Posidoniimonas corsicana: one gene and its partner. The protein of the gene in region 1 binds, or shares a complex with, the protein of each later gene. Links are inferred from orthologs where the notes say so. Each region holds a gene or a part of one and is shown in the gene's direction. Other genes may lie near its edges. The genes, in order: tsaD and tsaE.

Evidence for each region.
Region 2: the proteins of tsaD (region 1) and tsaE are in contact, whole or in part, in a crystal structure (PDB 6N9A), measured with the Thermotoga maritima proteins. The link is inferred for Posidoniimonas corsicana from one-to-one orthologs. Residues at the interface, in WP_004082750.1 of Thermotoga maritima: Cys10, Asp11, Arg49, His50, Leu82, Gly84, Gly135, Gly136, Glu154, Thr155, Leu156, Asp157, Asp158, Ser159, Glu162, Asp165, Lys166, Arg169, Leu170, Tyr175, Lys213, Thr214, Leu217, Tyr218, Gln221, Arg222, Asn324; in WP_004082108.1 of Thermotoga maritima: Leu37, Gly38, Lys46, Lys57, Val59, Lys60, Ser61, Thr63, Phe64, Thr65, Leu66, Met67, Val69, Pro71, Tyr82, Arg83, Leu84, Asp86, Asp88, Phe89, Asp93, Ile128, Asp130, Glu131, Arg134.

What each region holds. Positions count from the first base shown.
Region 1 is NZ_SIHJ01000001.1:3,949,940-3,953,252, reverse strand. What follows is about bases 273-3,272. They hold tsaD (tRNA (adenosine(37)-N6)-threonylcarbamoyltransferase complex transferase subunit TsaD), read left to right. Parts: upstream 273-1,262; coding sequence 1,263-2,282; downstream 2,283-3,272. Other genes in these bases: KOR34_RS15205 (hypothetical protein), read right to left, coding at 2,745-3,248; KOR34_RS15215 (S41 family peptidase), read left to right, coding at 273-1,266. In the rest of the region: more of KOR34_RS15215, read left to right, coding at 4-272.
Region 2 is NZ_SIHJ01000001.1:1,706,220-1,709,489, reverse strand. Bases 49-3,005 are described here. They hold tsaE (tRNA (adenosine(37)-N6)-threonylcarbamoyltransferase complex ATPase subunit type 1 TsaE), read left to right. Parts: upstream 49-1,265; coding sequence 1,266-1,745; downstream 1,746-3,005. Other genes in these bases: KOR34_RS06610 (PEP-CTERM sorting domain-containing protein), read left to right, coding at 2,315-3,005; thiL (thiamine-phosphate kinase), read left to right, coding at 300-1,220; KOR34_RS06625 (trypsin-like peptidase domain-containing protein), read left to right, coding at 49-257. In the rest of the region: more of KOR34_RS06625, read left to right, coding at 1-48; more of KOR34_RS06610, read left to right, coding at 3,006-3,022; KOR34_RS06605 (hypothetical protein), read left to right, coding at 3,226-3,270. UniProt on the Escherichia coli protein: Required for the formation of a threonylcarbamoyl group on adenosine at position 37 (t(6)A37) in tRNAs that read codons beginning with adenine.

The sequences.
Region 1 (3,313 bases):
GGCATGCCCGCCGCCCGCCGCCCGTCGCCGATTACCTCCGCCCTGCTGGTCGCGACGCTGCTCTGCCCCGTCGGCTACGCCGCGGAGGACGCGCCCGCCGGAGTGGACCCCGCCGACCGCGACGACTACCTCCGCCGCTACGGCGAGCTGGCGGAGGTGGTGACGCAGATCGAGGTCAACTTTGCCGAGCCAATCGACCGCGAACGCCTGTTCCGGGCCGCGCTGCGGGGGATGCTCAGCGAGCTCGACCCGTACTCCTCGTACCTGCCGGCCGAAGATTTCGAGCGGCTCAAGCAGCTGGCCGAGGCGGCCCGGCCCACCACCGGCGTCGAGTTCGCGATCGAAGAGGGCCGCATGGTGGTGCTCGGCGTGCGTCCGGGGTCGCCCGCCGAGAAGGCCGGCGTGCAACCGGGCGAGCAGGTCCTGGAGATCGGGGGCGCTCCGACCGAGCGGATGACCCTGACCCAGGCGGACGAGCTGACGCGGGGCGACGCCGCCGGCGTGGCGCTGCTGCTGCGGGCCGACGCCTCCTCCCAGCCGCGGCGGGTCGAGTTGACCGCCAAGCGGCTCACCACCCCGACCGTGACCGGTGTTCGGGTTCTCGAGGGCGGTGTTGGCTACGCGCGTATCGTTTCGTTCACGGCCAACACGGCCGCCGAGCTGCGGGCCGCCATCGACCGTCTCACCGGCGAAGGCGCCCGGGCCCTGGTGCTGGACCTGCGGTTCAATCCGGGCGGGTTGCTGGAGGCCGCGGTCGACGTGGCGGACCTGCTGCTTGACGCGGGCGTGATCGTTTCGATTGTCGGCCGCCATGGCGACCCCCGGGTGATCAACGCCACCGGCGGCGTGGTCGCCGAGGGGCTGCCGGTTGTGGTGCTCGTCAACCGCTACAGCGCCAGCGCGAGCGAGGTCGTCGCCGCGGCGCTGCAGGACCACGACCGCGCACTCGTTGTCGGAGAGCGGACCTTCGGCAAAGGGAGCGTGCAGAGCCTGGTGCCGCTAGACTCCGGACGCAGTGGGCTGAAACTCACCACCGCCGCCTACCGGCGTCCCAGCGGCGGCTCGATCCACCGCTTCGCCGAATCGAGCGAGGCCGACGAGTGGGGCGTGTCGCCCAGCGAGGATGGCGCGCTGGCGCTGACCGCCGACGAGGCCCGGCGGCTGCTCGCGTCGTGGGGCGAGGACGCCGCTTCGCCCGTCGCCGATCGACAACTCGAGCTGGCCGTCGAACTGCTGACCACCGCCGCGAAGAAAGCCGAACCATGAAGCTGCTGTGCATCGAGACCACCTGCGACGAGACCGCCGCGGCTGTCGTGACCGGCGAGCTGGAGGTGCTCTCCTCGATGGTGGCCTCGCAGGAGAACCTGCACGAGCGCTTCGGCGGCGTCGTGCCGGAGATCGCGTCCCGGGCCCACGTGGAGCGGATCCTGCCGGTGATTGATCAGACGCTCGAGCGGGCCGGACTCGGGCTGACGGACCTGGACGCCATCGCCGTGGCCAATACGCCGGGGCTGTCGGGGTCGCTGCTGGTCGGGCTGGTGGCGGCCAAGACGCTGTGCGCCGCCACCGGGCTGCCGCTGGTCGCGATCAACCACCTGCAGGCGCACGTCTACGCGTGCCGCATGGCCGCCGGCGAGGACGTGTTCCCGTGCGTCGGCATGATTGTAAGCGGCGGGCACTCGAACCTCTACCGCTGCGATGGCCCGACCGACTTCACGCTGCTGGGCGCCACCATCGACGACGCCGCCGGCGAGGCGTTCGACAAGGTCGCCAGCCTGCTGGGGCTGCCTTACCCGGGCGGGCCCTCGATCCAGAAGGCCGCCGAGCGGGGCGACCCCAAGCGGCACCGCTTCCCGCGGCCGATGCTGAAGGACGACCGGCTGGCGTTCAGCTTCAGCGGTCTGAAGACAGCCGTGCGGTACCAGCTCATCGGACCGGGCAAGCTCGACGACGCCCAGCCGGTCGAGTTGACCGAACAAGAGGTGGCCGACGTGGCGGCCTCCTTCCAGGCGGCGGTGATCGACTGCCTGGCCGGCAAGGCGGAGCAGGCGATGCGGCAGACGGGATTCGACACGATGTGCGTCGGCGGCGGCGTGGCCGCCAACGGGCCGTTTCGCGCCCGGCTGGAAGAGGACGCCGCGCGGTGCGGCTGGCGGCTGCACGTGCCGCCGTTGTCGCTCTGCACCGACAACGCCGTGATGGGCGCGATCGCCGTCGAACGGTTCCGCGCCGGCAAGTTCGCGCCGCTCGACCTCGACATCGCCCCGGGGTTGGAACGCTAACAGCCGGTTGTGGCCGAGCGTTACCTCACGGGCGAGCGGGCCGTTCACGCCGCCTGCTCTCCGCTGTTGCCGCGCAGATCGTCGTGGAAAACGGCCGCGCCGCGCGATCTAATGGGAGTGTTCGTGCGCCCATATTACCGCGCAGGCTGTTGGGCAGCGGGCGCCACGGTGTGCGTTGAGATCGGAGTCGTTCGCAGGGGAGGACTGTCCGATTCGCGCGCTTGAAAACGGACAAAACCCCACCGGCTTGTTCGGGCGCACTTGACGCAACGGTTTAATTGAAAAGCACTTACAGCAAATCAGGGGAGAAATAGTCCCCGAGTTTTGTCCCCTTCGCGCGTGTTTCTGGACAGAACGACGCAGCCAATACTCCCCGTAGAAATGAGACGGGCCAAAAACAAAGGCGGCCCGCATCAATGCGGGCCGCCTAAGCTTTAGCTCTGTCCAGCTAGGAGCGCTTCGTTAGAAGCCCTTCTGGCAGCTGGGGCAGTAGGAGTTGTCGCGGTACACGGGCTCGTACTGCATAACGGGCTGGGCCTCGCTGGCGGGGCGGAGCACCACGTGACGCTCCGGCTGGGCGCCGGTTTGGTACTTGGTCAGCGACGCGTTCCACGCGTCCTTGCTGATCTTGCCCTTGTGCGTGTGGAGCACGACCTCGCCGGTCTTGTCGACGAACGCAACGTGCGGGAAGGTCTTGGCGTTGAACGCCGCGGCGACCTTCTTGCCGTACTCGGTGCTCGCGTCGATGCGGCACAGGTCGTACTTCTGCAGGGTCTTGTCGTCCTTGGCGGACAGCAGCTTCGCGTCAACTTCTTCACCGGGCTTGTCGAGCACCACCAGCAGCGGACGGTCGTCCGAGCGGACCTGCTCAAGGGCCTTGCCGTAGTCGGACTCCCACTTCGGGGCGTCGGCGACGGGCGAAGCAACCGCCGAAGCGATCGCCAAGGTAATCAAGCTCGTAAGCATCTTCGAATACTCCTTTTTTTGTCGGTCTGCAGCGGCGGCGCCGAAGCTCGACACGCGTCCATCCG
Region 2 (3,270 bases), 2.2 Mb from region 1 along the record:
AGTTCAGCACCCGCTACCGCGGCGGCATGCGGGTCGTCGACGTGCGGCCCGGCGGCCCCGCCGCTAAGCAGGGCATCCGCGACGGCGACATCCTGGTCGGCATGCACGAGTGGGAGACCGCCTCCGAGCAGGACCTCCGCTACATCACCACCCGGGCCAACCTGGCCACCCGCGGCCCGGTCAAGTTCTACATCCTCCGCGACGGCGAAACCCTGTTTGGCCACATCGCCTGCAAGCAGAGCGCCAGCCGCCGCTAGACGCCGCTTGCACATCGGCCCGCCGCGGGCGAAACTCGCGGCATGGAACGCGACCTCGTTGACTGGCTGCAGAAGACGCTCCCTCCGCACCCGCTGCTGCGGGTCGGGCTGGGCGACGACGCCGCTGTGCTGTCGCTCCGCCAGACGGCTGACTTAGTCGTGACGACCGACTCGCTCGGCGACGGCTCGCACTTCCTGCTCAACGAGGCCGAGCCACGCTGGATCGGCCACAAGTGCCTCGCAGCCAACCTCAGCGACCTGGCCGCCATGGCCGCCAAGCCGGTGGCGGTCGTCGTTTCGGTAATGCTCCCCCGCGGCCACGCGGACCCACTCGCCTTGGCGAAGGGCCTGTACCGCGGCATGCTGCCGCTGGCCGAGCAGTTCGAAACCATCATCGCTGGCGGCGACACCAACGTCTGGGACGGGCCACTCACGGTCAGCGTCACCGCCTTTGGCCAACCGACCGACCGAGGCGCCCTGCTCCGCAGCAACGCCCGGGCGGGCGACGCCATCCTCGTGACCGGCGAGCTGGGCGGCAGCATCACCGGACGCCACCTCGACTTCACGCCCCGCGTAGCGGAGGCGTTGCTGCTCCACCAGCGGTACGATCTGCACGCCGGCATGGACATCACCGACGGCCTATCGCTGGACCTCAGCCGGCTGTGCGCGGCCAGCGGCCGCGGCGCCCTGCTCGACGCAGCCGCCATACCCGTCTCGCCGGCGGCCCAGCAACTCGCCGCCGCGGACGGGACCGACCCACTGCACCACGCGCTGTCCGATGGCGAAGACTTCGAGCTGCTGCTGACCGCGCCCCGAGAAACCGCCGAAGCCATGCTCCGCGAGAGTCCCGTGGAGTGCGGCCTTTCGATCGTGGGCGAGGTCACTGCCCGACCAGGCATGGAGATCCGAGAAGCGGATGGACACACAACCACTCTCGAACCGACGGGCTTCTGGCATGGCTAGCCGGATCCACTAACTACCAACCTCCAACCACTTGTTGACACCCCCGTGAATCCGCTCGAGATCGAAATCCACTCCCTCACCGACACCGACCGCCTGGGCCAGGCACTCGCGGCTACGCTGCCGGCGGGCACGACCATTTCGCTGATCGGCACGCTCGGCGCCGGCAAGACCCGACTGGTGCAGGCCGTTGCCGCCGCGCTCGGCACGCCCCGCGAGGACGTGACCAGCCCGACCTTCGTGCTGCTCAACGAGTACACGTCCGGCACGCGGCCGGTCTACCACTTCGACGCGTACCGCCTGAAGGACGACGACGAGTTCCTCAACCTCGGCCCCGACGAGTACTTCGAGGGGGTCGGCCTGACGTTTGTCGAATGGGGCGACCTGGTCGCCAACTGCCTGCCGAGCAACACGGTGCGGATCACTATCGAGCCGACCGACGGCGAGTCACGGCACGTCACGATCACAGGCCTGCCCCCCGAAGACGCGGCCGCATTGAAGGCCTCTCTCGGCCAACCCGGCGCTTAGGGACTTCCAACGGCGCAACCGGAAAGAAGTGCGGAGCAACGGCATTTAGTCGTTGTCTGTTCCACTTCACTGTTTTCTCAGCGGCAGAGAGTGCAAAAACTAAACACCAGGCAGATGAAATCACGCAGTGGTATAGGGTGTTTTCGCTTTCTCAACTAACAATGTTGCGAATGCGCCTCGTGGTTCCGCGATTGCGCAAAACGCCGCTAGTTTCCTTGACCCTTGGCTCAAGGCCCTTCTATATTCCGGCTGAGCAGGCGGCTTGGTCACGACGGTCCAACGCCCGCTTCCCTTTTCTTGCGTTTTGAAACTCGTCACAAGCAGCCGCCCGGTTGGGCAAAGGCCTTGTCTAGGTCGGCAGAGGGTTGATCGCGATCCTTGACGCTGAGCCGCGCACTAGGAGATGTCTGGACTTGACGATTGAGTGCTGTTGCTAAAGTACTTGAGCAGCCCTGCGGCCCAAGCCGACGAGCCTCAAGTCAATGCGAATGAACGACCCCAGGAACGATAGGTAGATGGCGCCTCGTTTGTGTGTTTGATTCGACACCCTTTTCTGGTGGAGTGACCTCATGAAACGACTAATTGCTGCGGTGCTGGCCACCATAGGTGTGGCGGCCACCGCGTCGCCTGCCTCGGCCCAGGTGTTGATTGCTGAGTTCTCGGAGCAGACCATCCCGACGAACCCACAAAACGGATTCGGGTCGTTTACGTTCGGCGACCTGAGCGTTGCGGGCGCGATTACCGACGGCCCCGACAGCCTAATCTTCGATGTTCAGACCGATGACGACGGGTCCAACGGGTTGTTCGGCGGCATCGGCGTTGACTACGGCCCCCAGGTAGAGATCGCGCCGGGCGTGGTAATCCTGCAGCCGATCGATTTCGACCCAGCGGTCTCCTGGTGGGAGATGCGAGTCAGGAAGCTGGGCAACAACGCCGCCGGCACCATCAACACCGTCTACCGCGACGTGGACGTTCTGGGGCAAACCGCCGAGGAGTACCAGTTCAATTTCGACCTCAACAGCATCCCCGACGACGGCGAGTTCCATCTTATTTCGGTGGACGCGACAAACTTTGGGTTCATGCAGAACTCGCAGGGTGTCGGCGACGGCGAGAACAACCCGGGATTGAATCAGATTCAGATCCAGAGCGTGTTTGGATCGTCGGACAGGCTCAACGTTGAAGTCGACTGGGTGCGGATCTACACCATTCCGGAACCTGCCAGCCTGGCGTTGTTTGGACTGGCGGTAGCCGCCATGGGCGTCGGTCGTCGACGGTAGACGGCGCCTGCGGGCGCACGAAATCAAACGGAAGATTGAGCGAGCCAAGCTCTTCTGGCTGCGTTCTAGCACACTCGTGGAGTCGGGCGTCGAGAGATCGGCGTGACCGGGGCACCTGGATCCCGGCAAGCCGTAGGGCAAGCGACTGTCGGTTCGGGGCACGAATCAGACCAACCATGCATCACCTTGCGGAGGCTTCTTGGATGAACTTCACGCGCTCAGTACGCCCGGCGATTCTGCTGTGCGGC